4 regions of the Serratia sp. PL7 genome follow, and region 1 is predicted to be linked to each of the others. Evidence: riboswitches for the same ligand, from Rfam matches in the RefSeq annotation. Region 1 holds a riboswitch; each other region holds the start of a gene.

The links. A riboswitch is a leader RNA that binds a small molecule or an ion and turns the genes downstream of it on or off. The one in region 1 is predicted to bind thiamine pyrophosphate.
Region 2: linked by a shared signal. The riboswitch ahead of thiM (hydroxyethylthiazole kinase) and the one ahead of thiM (hydroxyethylthiazole kinase) in region 1 are both predicted to bind thiamine pyrophosphate.
Region 3: linked by a shared signal. The riboswitch ahead of thiB (thiamine ABC transporter substrate binding subunit) and the one ahead of thiM (hydroxyethylthiazole kinase) in region 1 are both predicted to bind thiamine pyrophosphate.
Region 4: linked by a shared signal. The riboswitch ahead of thiC (phosphomethylpyrimidine synthase ThiC) and the one ahead of thiM (hydroxyethylthiazole kinase) in region 1 are both predicted to bind thiamine pyrophosphate.

Annotation. Positions count from the first base shown of each region.
Region 1 is NZ_CAMFLB010000007.1:129,088-134,184, reverse strand. It holds gene N6G83_RS26720 (phosphoethanolamine transferase) at 1-621, opposite strand, end outside; gene rluF (23S rRNA pseudouridine(2604) synthase RluF) at 998-1,747, opposite strand; TPP riboswitch at 1,859-1,950, shown strand; gene thiM (hydroxyethylthiazole kinase) at 1,987-2,781, shown strand; gene thiD (bifunctional hydroxymethylpyrimidine kinase/phosphomethylpyrimidine kinase) at 2,778-3,578, shown strand; gene N6G83_RS26700 (hypothetical protein) at 3,565-3,864, shown strand; gene N6G83_RS26695 (inhibitor of vertebrate lysozyme family protein) at 3,884-4,342, shown strand; gene gutQ (arabinose-5-phosphate isomerase GutQ) at 4,425-5,097, opposite strand, start outside.
Region 2 is NZ_CAMFLB010000011.1:174,136-179,232, reverse strand. It holds gene gutQ (arabinose-5-phosphate isomerase GutQ) at 1-501, shown strand, start outside; gene N6G83_RS32845 (inhibitor of vertebrate lysozyme family protein) at 541-999, opposite strand; gene thiD (bifunctional hydroxymethylpyrimidine kinase/phosphomethylpyrimidine kinase) at 1,084-1,884, opposite strand; gene thiM (hydroxyethylthiazole kinase) at 1,884-2,675, opposite strand; TPP riboswitch at 2,711-2,807, opposite strand; gene N6G83_RS32830 (TetR/AcrR family transcriptional regulator) at 2,899-3,513, opposite strand; gene N6G83_RS32825 (YtcA family lipoprotein) at 3,731-3,994, shown strand; gene mdtN (multidrug transporter subunit MdtN) at 4,005-5,042, shown strand; gene N6G83_RS32815 (FUSC family protein) at 5,032-5,097, shown strand, end outside.
Region 3 is NZ_CAMFLB010000018.1:181,762-186,858, reverse strand. It holds gene N6G83_RS40120 (sugar efflux transporter) at 1-529, opposite strand, end outside; gene sgrT (glucose uptake inhibitor SgrT) at 676-849, opposite strand; gene sgrR (HTH-type transcriptional regulator SgrR) at 942-2,603, shown strand; TPP riboswitch at 2,641-2,759, shown strand; gene thiB (thiamine ABC transporter substrate binding subunit) at 2,817-3,803, shown strand; gene thiP (thiamine/thiamine pyrophosphate ABC transporter permease ThiP) at 3,779-5,097, shown strand, end outside.
Region 4 is NZ_CAMFLB010000045.1:19,910-25,006, forward strand. It holds gene thiC (phosphomethylpyrimidine synthase ThiC) at 1-1,888, opposite strand, end outside; TPP riboswitch at 2,003-2,127, opposite strand; gene N6G83_RS52125 (Rsd/AlgQ family anti-sigma factor) at 2,166-2,669, opposite strand; gene nudC (NAD(+) diphosphatase) at 2,771-3,538, shown strand; gene hemE (uroporphyrinogen decarboxylase) at 3,577-4,641, shown strand; gene nfi (deoxyribonuclease V) at 4,651-5,097, shown strand, end outside.

The DNA.
Region 1 (5,097 bases):
GTTCCAGGAATCTTTCAGTTGCGAAAGCGCCTGCATACGGGCTTTTTCATCAATCACTTCCTGGTTATTGACGATCACATCTCTGACGAAGCGAAACACGGGATAACCAGAATCGGTCAATTTAAACACGCCGCCGTACGCCAGATTCTGTACTGGCGTGACAAAAAAGCAGACCACGCTGATGGTGAGACATAAGCTGTTGAGGGTGTTCCAAGCGCCTTTCGGGGTTGGCTTACGGCGCAACGCGATAATGCCCAGAGCCAGAATAAACAGCGACACCAGATAGCTGTACCACGGGAAGATGGTCAATATCTCGCTGGACTCTTCCACCGAGGTCGAGTGTAACGCCAGCAGGGTATTAAAATTGGGCGAGCCATAGGCCTGAGCAAACGGGAAATACATGGCAGCGATGAGGCTACACAGCCCGATCACACTCTTTTGCAAGCGTGGGCTGAGACGCCACAGCAGCAGTAACACACAGCCGAACGCCACGGCATACAGCAGACTAAATGGATAGCCGAGGGCGAAGTTGATCAGCAGCGACAGCAGGAAATAAAAGCCTGTCCACGGGGTTAGGGTGACGTCACGTGCTGCCAGGGTATCTTTAACCGTTGAGTTCATGTTTACCGAAAGTTATCAAATGCTGTGTGGTAACTCTGACAAGAGAAGAGTCATAAATCCGTGTGGTAGACGGAAAGGGGGAGGAGGGATAGACCGCATCCAGCGAGCCGCTTCATGTACCCGGATGCGAGAAGATAGAGCCGAATGAAAACAAGATCAACTGATAATTACGGGCTGTTTTGAGAGGTTGATTGCAATTTCGAGCGGAAAGAGAAGTAAAGTGGAACGGTGCGGATATTCAAGAAAATTGCAGCCCCCTTTATGTGAACGGATCGTTATCAGTACGCCCCCTTTTTAGGGGCATCCAGAGCATTTTGTATCAGGTTAATCAGTATGGTCCGAGGAGCTATATTGCTACTGTCGCTTAAATCTGGCGTTATTGAAGCGGGGAGGAAATATCCTCGGATGAGGAGTGTTCAACCAGTTTAAATAGCTCGCGCCGTTCCTCTGTGGTGAAATCCCGCCATTCGCCCAGCGGCAACCCTTTCAGAACGATGTTCATAATACGTGCGCGCTCAAGCTTGGTGACTTCATAACCAAAATATTTGCACATGCGGCGGATTTGGCGGTTAAGCCCTTGCACCAGGGTGATGCGAAACACCTGCGGAGCTTCTTTCTCCACTAGGCATTTTTGAGTCACCGTGCCCAGGATGGGGACGCCTGCGCTCATGCCCTGAATAAACTCATCGGTCACCGGTTTGTTGACGGTGACCAGATACTCTTTTTGATGATTATTGCCAGCACGAAGGATCTTATTGACCAACTCGCCGTCATTGGTCAGGAAAATCAGCCCCTGGGAGTCTTTATCCAGGCGTCCGATAGGAAAGACGCGTCTGCTGTGATTAACGAAATCACCGATGTTATCCCGCACGTGCTTCCCCATGCTGGTGATGATGCCAACAGGCTTATTCAGTGCGATAAGCACCAAATCGTCCGCACTACGCGGTTCGATCGGCTGGCCGTTAACTTTCACCATATCCCCGACCAATACCTGATCGCCCAAGGCGGCTAACCGGCCGTTGATGAAAACGTGGCCCTCCTTGATGTGGAGATCGGCCGTGCGACGAGAACAAATGCCGCTGTCGCTAATGTATTTGTTAAGGCGGATAGATGAGTGAGTTAGCATGGTTTCCCCGTCAAACGCGAACTATACATTACCTGGGGGGGACGGAGTCTCTTTTTATTTTTTGACGCTATCGCGTGATTGACCTCACTGGCGGCAGCGCTAATAATGGCAAACGTCGACTCGGGGTGCCCTTAGGGGCTGAGAAATTACCCGTATTACCTGATCTGGATTATGCCAGCGTAGGGATGTCGCGGTATCTCAGCCGGTACCCGCCTTCTTGAACGCCGGTTGGGAGCATTATGTTTACTCGACCTGATGTGTTACCCGGCACCCGTGCCGCGGCCTGTTTTAACCAATTTAAACGCCAACCTCCGTTGATCCACTGCCTGACCAACGAAGTGGTGCAAGAGCTGACGGCCAATGTGCTGCTGGCGCTTGGTGCTTCTCCCGCGATGGTGGTGGAACCGGAAGAGGCCGCGCAGTTCAGTCGCGTGGCCGATGCGCTGTTGATCAATATCGGCACCCTGCATGCATCGCGAGCAGAATCAATGCTAGCCGCCATAGAGGCTGCCAATTGTGCTGAAAAACCCTGGTTACTGGATCCGGTTGCCGTTGGGGGATTGGAATATCGCGCTACCTTCGCCCGCCGTTTGCTCACCCTGCGGCCTGTGGCGATCCGTGGCAACGCGTCGGAAATCATTGCATTGAGCGGCCTGCAGACCAGCGCCCGTGGCGTAGATAGCCAGGATGACTCGCTGGTGGCATTACCCGCAGCACAGGTATTGGCGCGTAATTGCGGGGCTATTGTGGCCGTCACCGGTGAGACAGATTACATCACCGATGGCGAGCGAGACTGGGCCGTTACGGGTGGTGATGTATTAATGACGCGCGTGGTGGGGACTGGCTGTGCGCTTTCAGCGGTTGCAGCAGCATTTTGCAGTTTGCCGGGCGATCGGCTGGATAACGTTGCCACCGCTTGCCGCGTGATGGCGCTATGTGGTGAAAGGGCCACGGCGCAGTGTTCTGGCCCTGGCAGCTTTACTGCCGCCTTTCTGGATGCCCTCTACCAACTGCGGATGGAGGATCTGCTATGAAACGAATTAACGCACTCACCATCGCTGGCACCGATCCTAGCGGCGGAGCCGGTATTCAGGCCGATCTGAAAGCCTTCTCCGCGTTGGGGGCCTATGGCACCAGCGTGATCACCGCGCTGGTGGCGCAGAATACCCGTGGCGTGCAGTCGGTATATCATATCGAACCGGCATTTGTGGCCGCCCAGTTGGATTCGGTACTCAGCGATGTGCGTATCGATAGCGCTAAAATCGGCATGTTGGCTAATGCCGATATCGTGCGGGCAGTGGCCGAGCGCCTACGCCATTACAAGCTGCCTTATGTGGTGCTGGATACGGTGATGCTGGCTAAAAGTGGTGACCCGCTGCTGGCACCGGATGCGGTGGAATCCATCCGCCGTGAGCTAATGCCATTGGTTTCCATTATCACGCCTAACTTGCCTGAGGCCGCTGCTTTGCTGGCCTGTGCTCCGGCACAAAACGAAGCGCAAATGCGTGAGCAGGGCCAGGCATTGTTGGCGATGGGCTGTCAGGCGGTGTTGATGAAGGGGGGGCATCTAAGTGAAGAGGAAAGCCCAGATTGGCTATTTGCTCCTGGCTTTGAGCAGCGCTTTAGTGCGCCGCGCATAGCGACCAGGCACACGCACGGCACCGGTTGCACCCTATCTGCGGCACTGGCTGCCCTGCGTCCGCGCCACCAGAGCTGGGCCGATACCGTGGCAGCGGCAAAAAACTACCTGCAACTGGCTTTACAGCAGGCCGATAGCCTGGAGGTGGGGCAGGGTATTGGGCCGGTGCATCATTTCCATGCTTGGTGGTGAGCCAGAGATTGAGTTTAAGCTGGCTAAACGGGTGGTGACATTAATCGAAGGTATTGGTGACAAGCGGGGACGCCTTGCCACAATGTCGGAAGAAATGTCGGAAGAAATGTCGGAAGAAATGTCGGAAGAAATGTCGGAAGAAAATTTACCACCGCTTCCTGGAAGGAAAGCGGTTAATCAGGGTTGGGGCAACCAAAAAAGGGTACTGGCAGGTTGTCTGACGAAAAACGCTGGGCCAACTTTCCCGTTTAATTGTGGTCTGAGCTACTTGGAGCTACGCTTTTGATTTACCGAGGGAGAAGACCATGATAGGAAAAAAGAGGTTGCTGGGAGCCCTGGTTGCGGCCCTGCTTGGATTTAGCACCGGCAGTTTTGCCGAACAGATTATCACTGCTTCAGATCTGATCCAGCAGCCGGGCTACCAAACCAGTTGGAAAAATATGGTGAAGGGCCAGGCACAGTTACCGGGTTGGGCGCGCAAAGGGATCGGCACTTCCACACCAGCCGAAACCGTCACCTGGCAAGGGCAAAGCTACCAGATCGGTAACATCTGCAAGCCGCATGACTGCGCCAATAACTTTATGATTGTGGCTTTTAAAGCAGACAAGTCCCAGGCTTGGGGCGTGCGGATTGAAGTGCCCAATAAGCCGCAGGCCATTGACCATCCGAAGAAATACGCCAAATATCAATGGTTGGGTAAACCGGATGATCAGATGAAAGCGTTGCTGAAGAAACAGTTTGAGGGTAATCCAGACTGGAAGTAACGCTGCTGAGGGGCAAAGCTACGCGCCAAGGCCGTTAAGCGGGCGTAGCATGCTACGCCCCTGCTTGAGAGGTTTGCTACTATCAGCCGATCCCGGCCTGATGCAGGTCGTGCAGGTTGATTGCCCCTACCAGTACACCATCGATATCTACCACCGGAGCGGCGCTGATGTGCTGTTCGTGCAGCGCTTCCAGGGCTTCCCCGGCACGCCACTGTTCTGGCAAGCGGTAGCCGGGGCGAGTGATCGCCGGGCTGAGGCTATCATTGAGGCTATTACCCTTCACCAACCAGCGGCGCAGGTCACCGTCGGTAAACACGCCCACCACTTTTTGCTGTGCATCACATACGGCTACCAAGCCTAGTCCGGTACGGCTCAACTCCAGCATGGCTTCCATCACGTTGGCGCTTTCTTGCACCATCGGCAGGCGATCGCCAGTACGCATCAAATGATGGACGCGATTTAGCAGGCGAGCACCCAGGCTGCCACCTGGATGGGAGCGGGCAAAGTCTTCTGCATTAAAACCACGCTGGCGCATCAGGGCCATCGCTAATGCATCCCCCATCATCAGCGTAGTCACTCCGCTGGAGGTTGGTGCCAGGCCCATCGGGCAGGCTTCACGTTCAACGCTGATGTCCAACGTACAGGCAGCACCCAGCGCCAGTGGCGACTCTTTGCCACCGGTCATGGCAATGACTGGGATCTTGCTCTCTGCCAGCAGCGGCAGGATCAGATCCAGCTCTTTGGCGCGGCCGGAA
Region 2 (5,097 bases), on a different contig from region 1:
AGCGCGGTCAACACGCTGATGATGGGCGACGCCCTGGCGATGGCGCTGATGCGCCAGCGCGGTTTCAACGCGGAAGACTTCGCCCGCTCGCACCCGGGCGGCAGCCTGGGCGCGCGCCTGCTGAACCGCGTGCATCACCTGATGCGCACCGGCGATCGCCTGCCGCGCGTGAGCGAAAGCGCCAACGTGATGGAGGCGATGCTGGAACTGAGCCGCACCGGGCTCGGGTTAGTGGCGGTCTGCGATGCGCAGCTGCGGGTGGTGGGCGTATTTACCGACGGCGACCTGCGCCGCTGGCTGGTGAAGGGCAACAGCCTGCAGGATCCGCTCAGCCCGGCGATCACCCGCCCCGGCTATCGGCTGCCGGAGCAGTGGCGCGCCGGGGAGGCGCTGGAAGCGCTGCACGAACAACACATCAGCGCGGCTCCGGTGGTCGATATGGACGGCGTGCTGGTGGGGGCGCTCAACCTGCACGATCTGCATCAGGCCGGCATCGGCTGATCAACGCCGGGGGCACCATCACCGGTGCCCCCGGTCAGATCATTTCCAGTCAGGATTGTTCTCGAACTGCTGCTTCAGCAGCGCTTTCATGTCGTCATTCGGCTTGCCGAGCCACTGGTACTTGGCATACTTCTTCGGATGATCGACGGCTTCCGGCCGATCTTCCACTTCCACCCGCACGCCCCAGGCCTGGGATTTGTCCGCGCTGAACGCCACGATCAAAAAGTTGTTGCCGCAGTCGTGCGGTTTGCACAGGTTGCCGACCAGATACTCTTTGCCCTTCCAGTTCAGATTCTGCGCCGGCGTAGAGGTGCCGACGCCCTTGCGCGCCCAGCCCGGCATCCGCGCCTGGCCTTTCACCATGTTTTGCCAGCTGGCCTGATACCCCGGCTGCTGAATCAAATCCGACGTGGTGACGATCTGCTGGGCAAAGCTGCCCGCGCTGAAGCTGAGCAGTGCGCCGAAGAGGGCGCAACGCAGCGCCTGGTGTCCCGTCATAGTCCTTCTCCCTAGGTTAAATCAGGTTTCGCCCGTCAAACCGGGCCTGAACTAGTCAGACCACGGTTGCGGCAAAAAGTTGACTCACCACCAGGCGTGAAAATGATGCACCGGCCCGATGCCGTGCCCCACTTCCAGGGTGTCCGCCTGTTGCAGCGCGTGTTGCAGGTAGTCCTTGGCGGCGGCCACCGTGGCCGCCCAGTCGGCATGGCGCGGGCGCAGCGCCGCCAGCGCGGCCGAGAGCGTGCAACCGGTGCCGTGGGTGTGGCGGGTGGCGACGCGCGGCGCGGTAAAGCGCTGCTCGCCTTCTGCGGTAAACAGCCAGTCCGGGCTCTCACTTTCGCTCAGGTGGCCGCCCTTCATCAGCACCGCTCGGCAGCCCATCGCCAGCAGCGCCCGCCCCTGCTCACGCATCTGCGCTTCATCTTCCGCCGGCGCGCACGCCAGCAGCGCCGCCGCTTCTGGCAGGTTCGGCGTAATGATCGACACCAGCGGCAACAGCTCGCGCCGAATAGACGCTACCGCCTCCGGCGCCAGCAACGGATCGCCGCTTTTCGCCAGCATCACGGTGTCCAGCACCACGAATTCCGGCCGGTAATGGCGCAGCCGTTCGGCCACCGCCTGCACGATGTCAGCGTTGGCCAGCATGCCGATCTTGACGCTGTCGATGCGCACGTCGCTGAATACCGAGTCCAGCTGCGCGGCGACGAACGCCGGATCGATGTAATACACCGACTGCACGCCGCGGGTATTCTGCGCCACCAGCGCGGTGATCACCGAGGTGCCGTAAGCGCCGAGCGCCGAGAAAGCTTTCAAATCGGCCTGAATGCCGGCGCCGCCGCTGGGATCGGTGCCGGCGATGGTCAGCGCGTTAATGCGTTTCATCACAGATCCTCCCCGCGCAGTTGATACAGCGCGTCGAGGAACGCCGGCGTAAAGCTGCCCGGCCCGGCGGCCTGCCTGGCCGCGAGGCCGCCGCAGTGGGACATCACTCGGCAGGCGGTCGCCACGTTATCCAGGCGATCGCCCGGCAGGGCGCAAAACGCCGCCGCCACCGCCGACAGCGCGCAGCCGGTGCCCACCACCCGCGTCATCAGCGGGGAACCGCCTTCGATCGCCCAATCGCGCTGGCCGTCGGTGACGTAATCCACCGCGCCGGTGACCGCCACCACCGCGCCGCTGCGCCGCGCCAGCTCACGCGCGGCGGGCAATGCCGCCAAGGAATCGTCGCCGCTGTCCACGCCGCGGCCGCTGGCCAGCAACCCACTGAGCGCCATGATTTCCGAAGCGTTGCCGCGTATCGCCGCCGGTTTCTCGTCCAGCAGCTGTTTGGCGAAGGCGGTGCGGTAGGAGAGCGCACCGACCGCCACCGGATCCAGCGTCCAGGGCTTGCCGGCCCGATTGGCGGCGGCCACCGCCGCCCGCATCGATTCGGCACGCAGCGCGTTGAGGGTGCCGACGTTGATCAGCAGGCCGTCGGCCAGCGCGCTGAACTGCGCCGCCTCTTGCGGCTCCACCACCATCGCCGGGGAAGCGCCGAGCGCCAGCAACACGTTGGCGGTCAGCGATTGCACCACTTCGTTAGTCAGGCAGTGGATCAGCGGAGGGCGCTGTTGGAATTGGGTCAGACAGGCCGCGGCGCGCGCGCCGGGTAGTGCATCAGGTCGAGCGATCATATTCCTCCCAACCGGCGTTCAAGAAGGCGGCGCCGGCTGGGCGGCCGTGACTTCCCTACGCTGGCATTATCCAGATCAGGTAATACGGGTATTTCTCAGCCTTCACGTAGAAGGGCACCCCGAGTCATGAAAATCAATAGGTTGTGATCAACGTTGCGTTAATCCCTGCAGGGGATCATGCCAGCGGCGGCGCGGACAAACAAGCGAATAAATTGACTCGCGCCTAAGCGATGTTTCCCTCTTTTCCCGCCAGATACAGGCTCAGCACGCCGGGCAGCTCCGCCAGCGTGAACGCCACGCTCTGCGGCGCCGTCTTGAAGATATGGTGCAGCGTACCGGCCACCAGGCTTTGCAACAGCCGGGTTTGCTGCAGGATCTCCGCTTCGGCGGTCTCGGGGCGGCGCAGCTGCAACACGCTGGCGATCAGCGTCAGGAAGCTGGACTTTTCATCCGGCAGGTTCATTTCCCGCATCACCGGCAGGTAGTCGGCATGCTCACGCAGGTACTGCGCATAGGGTGAAAACAGCCGCTGGATCACCGCTTCAGCGGAGAGGCGCCGCCACTCATCGTCACTGGCCAACGCCATGTCGCGCACCAGCGCCTCAATCGACTCGGTATGCCGATCTGCCAGCGCCTTGATCACCGCGTGGCGATCGGGAAAAAAGTGATACATCGAACCGATGGAGGTTTTGGCGTGCTTGGCGAGCCGCTGCATGCTGAGCGCCGCCAGGCCGTCCTGCGCCACGATCGCCGCCGCCGAATCCAGAATGGTTTGTACGCGTTGCCGCCCTCTTTCCTGCTGTGGCTCTCGCCCGGTGATGTTTTCGTCGATTTGCATATTCGTTTCTGCCCGCTGTCATCAACGCATTATACCCATTTGCCGCTACGAAGGCAGGGCGACACAAAAAACTAGATTAATCCCTCTAGTTTAGAGTAGAGTATTTATTCTAGTTTACCCTGACGCAAGCGTGGGGAAGACAAACAGTGACCTCACTCACTGAAAAAGAGTCATTTCATTCGGCCCGTCGCCCAAGCCAATCGTCAGAGAATGCCCTATGCCCGACAAAAAACTGCTTATCACCTGCCTGACCGCGCTGTTGCTCACCGGGTGCTCGCCGGCACCGTCGATAGTGGTGTTCGGCGCTTCGTTCCCCGACTGGCTGTTTTGCCTGTGCGGCGGCGTGGCGGGTATGGTGGCGATCCACCTGCTGCTGCGCACCCCGGAAAAACGCGCCTGGCTGGCGCCGCAGCTGCTGACGTATCCGGCGCTGACCGCGCTGATCGCCATGCTGATCTGGTTACTGGTTTTCCCCCACTGAGACTGACGCCATGACCCAACCACACACCCCAAACCGGCGCAGACTGCTGGTGCTTACCATCCTGGCGTTGACATTCATCGTGGCCGCCGTCGTCGTCTGGCGGGTGGAAAACGCCCCCAGTACCGACGATGCCTACGCCTATGCCGACACCATCGACGTGGTGCCGGAGGTGAACGGTCGCATCGTCGAGATGCCGATCCGCGACAACCAGGAAGTGCGGCAAGGCGATCTGCTGTTCCGCATCGATCCGCGCCCTTACCAGGACGCGCTGGCGGCCAGCGAAGCGCGCCTGATCACGCTGAATGAACAGATCAAGCTGACGCAGCGTTCGGTCAACGCACAGCAGTACAACGCCGAATCGATGAACGCCATCGTCAAACGCTCACAGGCGCTGGTGGCGCAGGCGACCGACACCCTTAACCGCCGGCAAAAGCTGCTCGGCAAGAACTACGTTTCGGCGGAAGAAGTGGAAACCGCCCGCACCTCCCAGCGCTCGGCGCAGGCGGAATTGCAGGCCGCATTGCTGCAGGCGAAACAGGCGGAAGCCGCCGTCAGCGGCGTCGAAGCCCTGGTCGCACAGCGCGCCGAAGTGCAGGCCGACATCGCCATCGCCAAACTGAACCTGGAGTTCACCGAGGTGAGAGCGCCGTTCGACGGCCGCATCGCCTCCCTGAAAACCACCGTCGGCCAATATGCCTCCAGCGCCAAACCGGTGTTCACGCTGATCGACACCCGCCACTGGTACGTGGTCGCCAACTTCCGCGAAACCGACCTGAAAGGCGTGCATCCCGGCGTGCCGGCCACGCTGTATTTAATGAGCGACGCCGGCCAGACCTTCAGCGGCAAGGTGGAATCGATCAGCTACGGCGTGCAGCCCGACGACGGCGGCACCGTGCTGGGCGGGCTACCCAACGTGTCGCGCAACATCAACTGGGTGCACGTGTCGCAGCGCTTCCCGGTCAAGATCGCGGTCGAGGCCCCGAACCCGGCGCTGTTCCGCGTGGGCGCTTCGGCGGTGGCCAAGCTGAACCTGCGCCATGAAGAATAAAACGATGTCTCGCGGCTGGCTGTCCCCGTTGATCGACGAGCTGCGCCCTTCGGAC
Region 3 (5,097 bases), on a different contig from region 1:
CAATTATAAACATCACGGTAAAGCCGTAGTTCAGTGCCAACATAAACGACAGCGGCGGGCCGATCACCCAGGCCAGTGAAAGCTGAGCACGCATCACCGAACTGAACATCACTACTTCACGTGCCGAGCTGTCCGCATACTCACGCGCCAGGGCAAAAATCTGCGGCATGGCGGTATTGGCAATCGCGGCCAGCAATACACCAGCAGTGATCAAGGTCAGATAATCACGGTTGAACGCAAACAACAGGCTATTGCCCACCGCCATGGCACAGCACACTAGGATCAGCTTGCGCCGATCGCCACGGGTATCCGAACGCTTGGCCAACAGGAAGCTGACGGCAATCCCGGCGATGGCATTCACGGTATAGAACATACCCACCCATAACGGGCGCACCTTTACCTCGGTGGTCAAAAACAGGCTCAGCGTGGGGGCTTGCAGCGCTCCGGCAATGCCGGTCAGGAAGGCTATCAACAAGAAGGCGGCAAAAACGGGATTAAAACGGCGCGGCAACCAGCGTCTGAAACTCATGGCGATATCCCTATCCAGAAATAAAGAAGGCTATGCTACAGAAGGAAAATTGCCGAAGGAAGTCAAGACGGCAGATAAAAATGCCAGTGGGTTGCCCCACTGGCTGGTGAAAAGCACCATTACTCAGAAACACTTTGCGGTGAACGTCAGATACGCTCACGGTATTGCTTGTCGCTCAGCGTGGCGATGTCCCACTGGGTCAAATGGGCCAGCATCTCCAGCCGCGCCTGTTCAGGTACCACCCGCAGCCAATCGGCCTGCTGGCGGCGGATCGCGGTGAAATAACGCTGATAAAACTGTTTAGTTAACAGAACCGTCATTTGTTATCCCTCCGCTGATTCAACTGCCCTCATTATCGGCGTAATATAGGGAAAGATAAATTGACGACTTGATGCCAGAGAGTTCCTCTTTTATGTCCACCTCACGCCTGCAACAACAGTTCATCCGCCTGTGGCAACGCTGCCATGGACAAACCACCGAAACCACGCTGCAAGAGTTGGCAGAGGTGCTCAGTTGCTCCCGTCGCCATGTTCGCTCGCTACTGGGAGCCATGCAGCACGAGGGCTGGCTGACATGGCAGGCCGAATCCGGCCGGGGTAAACGTTCGCAGCTCAGCTTCCACTACACCGGGTTGGCATTGCAACAACAGCGTGCCGAAGAATTGCTGGAACAGGATCGCATCGATCAGTTAGTCCAGTTGGTGGGCGATAAAGACGTGGTACGCCAAATGCTGCTTTCCCAGCTGGGACGCAGCTTCCGCCAGGGGAAACATATCCTGCGCGTGCTCTACTATCGTCAGCTTTACAACCTGTTGCCCGGCTCGGCACTACGCCGTTCAGAAACTCACCTGGCAAGACAGATTTTCAACGGCCTGACGAGGGTAAACGAGGAAAACGGGGAACTGGAACCCGATCTTTCGCATCATTGGCAAACAATCACCCCTTTGCACTGGCGCTTTTATCTACGTCCGGCGATCCATTTTCACCATGGCCGTGAGCTGGAAATGGAAGATGTGATCCAGTCGCTCAACCGCCTGATCCCACAACCGCTATTTTCACATATCGACAGGATCGACTCGCCCACGCCCTATGTCATCGATGTGCATCTGCACACGCCGGACTACTGGCTGCCCTGGCTGCTAAGCAGCGTACATGCCATGATCCTGCCGCGCGAATGGCAGAGCCTGCCGGATTTTGCCCGCCATCCGATCGGCACCGGCCCCTATCGCGTGATACACAACAATCAGAGCCAGATGAAAATCCATGCCTTTGACGACTACTTTGGCTATCGCGCCCTGATCGATGAGGTCAACATTTGGGTATTACCGGAAATCACCGAAGAGCTGGCCCACTCCGGCGTCCAACTGCAGGGAGATGATACCGGTAGGAACGAGCTGGAAAGCCGTCTCGAAGAAGGCTGTTATTTTCTGCTGTTCGACCAGCGTTCGGCACTGGCGGCCGACCCGGAGATCCGCAGTTGGCTAAGCGAACTGATCAATCCGATCGCGCTGCTGAGCCATGCCGGGCCGCTCTACCAGCGTTACTGGGCTCCGGCCTATGGCATTCTCCCGCGCTGGTTACATAACCGTGTGTTGGGGCAGCAACCCAAGCCTGCGGGCTTAACTGAATTGACCCTGACCTTCTACAGCGAACATTCCGAGTTCCACGCAATCAAGCAGGCTATCGCCTCTCTGCTGGCTGAGCAGGGCATCAAACTCAATGTACAGGTCGTGGATTATGAAGCCTGGCATAAGGGCAAAGCGCAAAGCGATCTGTGGTTAGGCAGCGCCAACTTCACCCTGCCGCTGGAGTTTTCGCTATTTGCCACGCTGTATGAACTGCCGTTGATCCAACACTGTTTGACGGAGGATATCGCGCAGGATGCCGCTCAGTGGCGAGAAAATCGCCTGTCCATGGCCGAATTTTGCCAGCGCCTGGTCAGCAACCATCAGTTGCATCCGTTATTCCACCACTGGCTGCAACTGCATGGTCAACGCAGTATGCGTGGGGTACGAATGAATACCCTCGGCTGGTTCGATTTTAAATCTGCCTGGTTTGCGCCGCCGGAAGCATAATCGCCTTTCACCCACGCCGCTAAGCCTCTACAATAGCGCCGACTCAACGGGGTGCGGATAACCCGCCAATTTTTGGCCAACGGTTTTCCGCTGAGAGCACACCCGTCGAACCTGATCCGGTCAATACCGGCGGAGGGATTTGAGCATGGCGCGTTAACCTTCGTTAACCCAGTCCTCAGATACCTTTGCCCCCTTTACTATTAGGAGTGCAAAGTGGTCAAAAAATACCTGCCCTGTTTATTACTGCTAGCGGCGATGCCCGTCCTGGCCAAGCCAACGCTGACGGTCTACACCTACGACTCTTTCGCTGCCGACTGGGGCCCTGGCCCGGCGGTAAAAAAAGCCTTTGAGGCCGAATGTGACTGCGAATTGAAATTCGTGGCGCTGGAAGACGGCGTGTCGTTACTCAATCGCCTGAGAATGGAAGGCAAAAACAGCGCCGCCGACGTGGTTTTGGGGCTGGACAACAACCTGCTGCAAGCCGCGCAGCAAACGGATCTGTTCTCCGCCAGCCAAGTCGATACTAGCAAGCTCACGGTTCCCGGTGGCTGGCACAACCAGACCTTCGTTCCCTACGACTATGGCTACTTTGCTTTCGTCTACAACAAAGACAAGCTGAAGAACCCGCCGACCAGCCTGAAAGAGTTGGTAAGCAGCGATCGCCCCCTGAAGATCATCTATCAGGATCCGCGCACCAGCACACCAGGTCTTGGCCTGCTGCTCTGGATGCAGAAAGTATATGGCGACGAGGCACCGCTTGCCTGGCAACGGTTGGCGAAGAAAACCGTCACCGTTACCAAAGGCTGGAGTGAAGCCTACGGCCTGTTCCTGAAAGGGGAAGGCGACATGGTACTGAGCTACACCACCTCCCCCGCCTACCATCTGATCGAAGAGAAAAAAGACCTCTATGCGGCGGCCAACTTCAGCGAAGGCCACTACCTGCAAATCGAAGTCGCTGGCAAGCTAAAGGCCAGCAAACAGCCGGAACTGGCCGAGCGCTTCATGCAGTTTATGGTCTCCCCGGCCTTCCAGAACACCATTCCCACCGGCAACTGGATGTACCCGGTGATCAAGACGGAACTGCCCGCCGGTTTCGAACAGATGAGCGTGCCGCAAACGGCATTGCAATTCAGTGCCGAGGAAGTGGCACAACAGCGTGGTAACTGGATCCGAGCATGGCAAACTGCCGTCAGCCACTGATCCCCCGCTGGTTATGGCCGGGGCTGATGGCCGCAGGTCTGATCCTGCTGATCGCGTTGGCGGCCATGGGCTCGCTGTGGCGTCATGCGCCAGAAAGTGATTGGCGCAGCCTGTGGCAAGACAGCTACCTGTGGCATGTAGTGCGCTTTACCTTTTGGCAGGCGCTACTCTCTGCCGTGATCTCGGTGGTGCCTGCCATCTGGCTGGCCCGAGCGTTATACCGGCGGCGCTTCCCTGGCCGTAATCTGCTGCTGCGGCTGTGCGCCATGACGCTGGTGCTGCCGGTGCTGGTGGCTGTATTTGGCATGCTGAGCGTCTACGGCAGGCAAGGCTGGCTGGCAACGCTGTGTGGTTGGCTGGGCGTGAACTACAGCTTTTCGCCTTATGGCCTGCAAGGCATCCTGCTGGCGCATCTGTTCTTTAATATGCCGCTGGCCACCCGCCTTCTGCTACAGGCGCTGGAGAACATCCCCACCGAGCAGCGCCAACTGGCCGCACAGCTGGGGATGAACGGCTGGCAGCAGTTCCGCTTTGTGGAATGGCCTGCGTTACGCCGCCAGATCCTCCCCAGCGGCGCACTGGTGTTTATGTTGTGTTTTGCCAGCTTTGCAACCGTGCTGTCGTTGGGCGGCGGGCCACAGGCCACCACCATAGAGCTAGCGATCTATCAGGCCTTGAGTTACGACTACGATCTCAGCCGCGCGGCACTGCTAGCGCTGATCCAACTGGCTTGCTGCCTGGGGCTGGTGGTGCTCAGCCAGCGTTTGAGCCAGGCTCTGCCGGTTGGCCATACCCACGCCCAGCGCTGGCGCGATCCGCAGGACAGTCTGGGGCGGCGCATTAGCGATACGCTATTTATTGTCGCTGCGCTACTGTTACTGCTACCTCCGTTGCTGGCGGTGATCATCGATGGTGCCAACCAGACGCTGGTCACCGTGCTGCAACAGCCCATTCTCTGGCAGGCCCTGTTCACCTCGCTACGTATCGCACTAGGCGCGGGCATTTTGTGCGTGGTATTGACCATGATGCTGCTATGGAGCAGCCGTGAGCTGAAGCTGCGGCAACGGGCCGCCTGGGGACAGACGCTGGAACTGAGTGGCATGGTGATCCTCGCAATGCCGGGCATTGTGCTGGCTACCGGTTTCTTCCTGTTGCTGAGCGATACCACTGGGCTACCGCAATCGCCTTATGCGCTGGTGATCCTCACCAATGCATTGATGGCGGTGCCCTACGCGCTGAAAGTGCTGGAAAACCCGATGCGCGATCTGGCCGAGCGTTATAATCCACTATGCTT
Region 4 (5,097 bases), on a different contig from region 1:
CGCGGGCACGGAATTCGGCGGACATTTTCTCCATGCCGGTCAGCTGCACTTCGATCGGCTTGGCGGCCTCCTGGGCGGCGGCGTAGTCGCGCACCTCCTGCGAAATCTTCATCGAGCAGAATTTCGGCCCGCACATTGAGCAGAAGTGGGCGACCTTGCCGGATTCCTGCGGCAGGGTTTCGTCGTGATAGGCGCGCGCGGTGGCCGGATCGAGCGCCAGATTGAACTGATCTTCCCAGCGAAATTCGAAACGCGCCTTGGACATGGCGTTATCGCGGATCTGCGCGCCCGGATGGCCCTTGGCCAGATCGGCGGCGTGGGCGGCGATCTTGTAGGTGATCAGGCCCTGTTTGACGTCTTCTTTGTTCGGCAGGCCGAGGTGCTCTTTCGGCGTGACGTAACACAGCATGGCGCAGCCGAACCAGCCGATCATCGCCGCGCCGATGCCGGAGGTGAAATGGTCATAGCCCGGGGCGATATCGGTGGTCAGCGGGCCGAGGGTGTAGAACGGCGCTTCGTGGCAGTGTTCCAGTTCTTCGGTCATATTGCGGCGGATCATCTGCATCGGCACATGGCCCGGGCCTTCGATCATCACCTGCACGTCGTATTCCCAGGCGATTTTGGTCAGCTCGCCCAGCGTATGCAGCTCGGCGAACTGGGCTTCGTCGTTGGCGTCCTGAATCGAGCCGGGGCGCAGGCCGTCGCCGAGCGACAGCGAAACGTCGTAGGCGGCGCAGATCTCGCAGATTTCACGGAAATGCTGATAGAGGAAGTTTTCCTGATGGTGCGACAGGCACCATTTGGCCATGATCGAGCCACCGCGCGACACGATGCCGGTCAGGCGTTTGGCGGTCATCGGCACGTAGCGCAGCAGCACGCCGGCGTGGATGGTGAAGTAGTCGACCCCTTGTTCCGCCTGTTCCAGCAGCGTATCGCGGAACATCGCCCAGGTGAGGTTTTCCGCCACGCCGTTGACCTTCTCCAGCGCCTGGTAGATAGGCACGGTGCCGATGGGCACCGGGCTGTTGCGCAGGATCCACTCGCGGGTTTCGTGAATATAGCGGCCGGTGGAGAGATCCATCACGGTGTCTGCGCCCCAGCGGGTGGCCCACACCAGCTTCTCCACCTCTTCTTCGATCGACGACGTGACCGCCGAGTTGCCGATATTGGCGTTCACCTTCACCAGGAAATTGCGGCCGATGATCATCGGCTCCGCCTCCGGGTGATTGATGTTGGCAGGAATGATGGCGCGGCCGGCGGCCACTTCCTGGCGCACGAACTCCGGCGTGATGTTGTCCGGCAGGTTGGCGCCCCAGCCCTGGCCCGGATGCTGGTGGCGCAGCACCTCGCCGCGAATGCGCTCGCGCCCCATGTTTTCACGGATGGCGATGAACTCCATCTCCGGGGTGACGATGCCGGCGCGGGCATAGTGCAGCTGGGTCACGCACTTGCCCGGCAACGCCTTGCGCGGCAGCGGCAGATGTTCGAAGCGCAGGTGATCCAGCCCCTCGTCCGCCAGCCGCTGTTGGGTGAAGCCGGAGCTGGCGCCGCTGAGAGTCGTGGTATCGCCGCGCGCGTCGATCCAGCCGGCGCGCAGCTTGGCCAGGCCGGCGTGCACATCGAGCTCGGCCTGCGGATCGCCGTAGGGGCCGGCGGTGTCATACACCGGGATCGCCTCGTTCTGTTCATACTGCGGGCTATCTTTGCTGCCGCCGACCAGGGTCGGACTGAGCTGAATTTCGCGCATCGGCACCTGGATATCGCGGCGCGAGCCCTGCAGGTAGATGCGGCGTGAGTTTGGGAAAGCCATGCCTTGCAGCGTGTCGATAAACTGCTGGGCGGCTTCGCGTTGCGCTTTACGGGCGCGCGGGGGATTAATGTTAGACATAGCAAGTTCCTACCAGTGTGTTGGGTTGGGAAAGTTGCTTGTCTGGAGCTCGGAGGGAGTAATGATGGTGGCCGATAAGGCAGGGCGCCCGCAAGGGGGAGGCCGTGCCTGTGGCGATAGATTACTCTTGTTCCCTTCGCGGGTATTAACCCGATCAGGTTCCGCGGATCCCGAATTAACGGTCTCAGCCTGGCTGATTCGATGAACAAATCAGGCGCTAGGCACTCCGACAAGATGCCCCCAGTATAGGAGGGATATGAAAAAAAACTATAAAATTTTAACGCGCCGGATCCAGCGTCTGGTCCGGCAGCGGTTGCTGCGCGGCTTCTGCTTCCAACTGGATCAGCTTATCTTCCAGCGCAAAGCGCGCCGCCAGCGTTTCGCCGATATCCGACAAGGCCTGGTGGAATTCCAGACAAACCTCCTGATCGATATCCACTTCGGTATAGCGATCGTGGAACGCCATGATCTGTTCAGTATTGGCCCACAGCTTGGGATAGATGTTCACCGCCAGCGACATTTTCGGACTGGCTGCGCCTTCCACTTGTTTGATAATTCTGTCATAGATATGAAAATGCCCTGCGGAGAGGTAATCCACCAGGTTGTGGCAAAAGTTCTCCAGCGCTTTTTCATTCAGCGGCGTATGCTTTTCTTTATTCGGTTTGAGGCCTACCAGCGTGCAGTAGGCGACCAGCAACTGTTTGCGGGCCTGAAGCCATTGATCAACTAATTCATTACTACCGCCAACGCGCTGAGTCAGCCTTTCCAAACGGTTGAGCATGTTTGACTCCGTGTAAGTAACAAAAGTAACCGGTAAGTTATTAAAATGTAACAAAGCCGATTTGTAGAGTGCCAGTGAAGCTGAGGTTGTGCAACAACGATATGGAACTTGCATTAACGGGCAATGAAAACGGCTGGTGGATCGTCAGCCATGAAAGCAAACTTTGGTTACCGAACGGTGAATTACCGTCGGGGACGGCCGCCGCCCTCGGGCTGCAGGGCCACATGGCGCGCACCATCGGTGAATGGGAGGGCGCGCCGGTCTGGCTGGTACGCCAGGCGATGCCGCGGGAGATGGGATCGGTGCGTCAGCTGTTGGATCAGGATCGCGGTCTGTTCCAGCTTGCCGGGCGCGGCGTTCAGTTGGCGGATTTCTACCGCTCTCATCGCTATTGCGGCTACTGCGGCCATGAGATGCACCTCAGCCGCTCCGAAAGCGCCTGCCTGTGCGGCCACTGCAAAGAGCGGTACTACCCGCAGATTGCGCCCTGCGTGATCGTCGCCATTCGGCGCGACGATCAGATCCTGCTGGCGCAACACGTGCGCCATCGCGGCGGCATCCACACGGTGCTGGCCGGCTTCGTCGAGGTGGGCGAAACGCTGGAACAGGCGGTAGCGCGCGAAGTGATGGAAGAGAGCAATATCGAAATCAAGAACCTGCGCTACGTCACTTCACAACCCTGGCCGTTCCCACACTCGCTGATGATGGCCTTTATGGCCGATTACCATCAGGGCGACCTTCGTCACGATCCCAAGGAGCTGCTCAACGCCGGCTGGTATCGCTACGACCAACTGCCACTGTTGCCGCCGCCCGGCACCGTGGCGCGCCGGTTGATTGAGGACACCGTGGCGCTGTGCCGGGCAGAATAATGTACAATGGCCGGCAGATTATTAAGGGAGCCCCATAAATGACTGAGTTGAAGAACGATCGCTACCTGCGCGCGCTGTTGCGCCAGCCGGTGGATGTGACCCCCGTATGGATGATGCGCCAGGCCGGTCGTTATTTACCGGAGTACAAGGCGACCCGCGCCCAGGCCGGTGATTTCATGTCGCTGTGCAAGAACGCGGAGCTGGCCTGTGAGGTTACGCTGCAGCCGCTGCGCCGCTATGCGCTGGACGCCGCCATTCTGTTCTCCGACATTCTCACCATTCCCGACGCCATGGGGCTTGGCCTGTACTTTGAAGCCGGCGAAGGCCCGCGTTTCAGCTCACCCATCACCTGCCGTGCTGACGTCGACAAACTGCCGGTGTTCGATCCAGAAGTGGAGTTGGGCTATGTGATGAACGCGGTGCGTACCATCCGCCGCGAGCTGAAGGGCGAAGTGCCGCTGATCGGCTTCTCCGGCAGCCCATGGACATTGGCTACCTATATGGTTGAGGGCGGCAGCAGCAAGGCCTTCACCAAGCTGAAGAAGATGATGTATGCCGAACCGGCCACGCTGCACCTGTTGCTGGACAAGCTGGCGGACAGCGTGATCCTGTACCTCAACGCCCAGATCAAGGCCGGCGCGCAGTCGGTGATGGTGTTCGACACCTGGGGCGGCGTGTTGACCGGGCGCGATTACCGCGAGTTCTCGTTGCACTACATGCACAAGATCGTCGATGGCCTGCTGCGTGAGAATGACGGCCGCCGCGTGCCGGTGACGCTGTTTACCAAAGGCGGCGGGCAGTGGCTGGAGGCGATGGCTGCCACCGGCTGCGATGCGCTGGGGCTGGATTGGACCACCGACATCGCCGACGCTCGTCGGCGCGTGGGCGATAAAGTGGCGCTGCAGGGCAACATGGATCCGTCGATGCTTTATGCTTCCCCGGCGCGCATCGCGGAAGAAGTGGAGACCATTCTGGCCGGTTTCGGCCACGGCAACGGCCATGTGTTCAACTTGGGCCACGGCATCCATCAGGATGTGCCGCCTGAGCACGCCGGCGCCTTCGTCGAGGCGGTGCACGCGCAGTCGGCGAAATACCACCGTTAAGGATTTGATGTGACCGATATGCAGGCCCTGCGCGCCGAACAGCTGCGGCGCGCGGCTGAAGTCATTCGCTACGACGATCTGCCGGCCGACCCGCCGGCCTTCATCGCCGGTGCCGACGTGGGCTTCGAGCAGGAGGGGGCGGTGACGCGCGCCGCCATCGCCATCCTGCGCTATCCGTCGCTGGAGCTGGTGGAGTATCAGGTGGCGCGTATCGCCACCGTCATGCCTTATATCCCGGGTTTCCTGTCGTTTCGCGAATACCCGGCGCTGTTGGCCGCCTGGGCTCAGCTGCGGCAAAAGCCGGGGTTGATCTTCGTCGATGGACATGGCATTTCGCATCCGCGGCGTCTCGGCGTCGCCAGCCATTTCGGCCTGCTGGTCGATGTACCGACCATCGGCGTGGCCAAGAAGCGCCTGTGCGGCAAATTTGCGCCGCTGGACGCCGCCGTCGGCGCG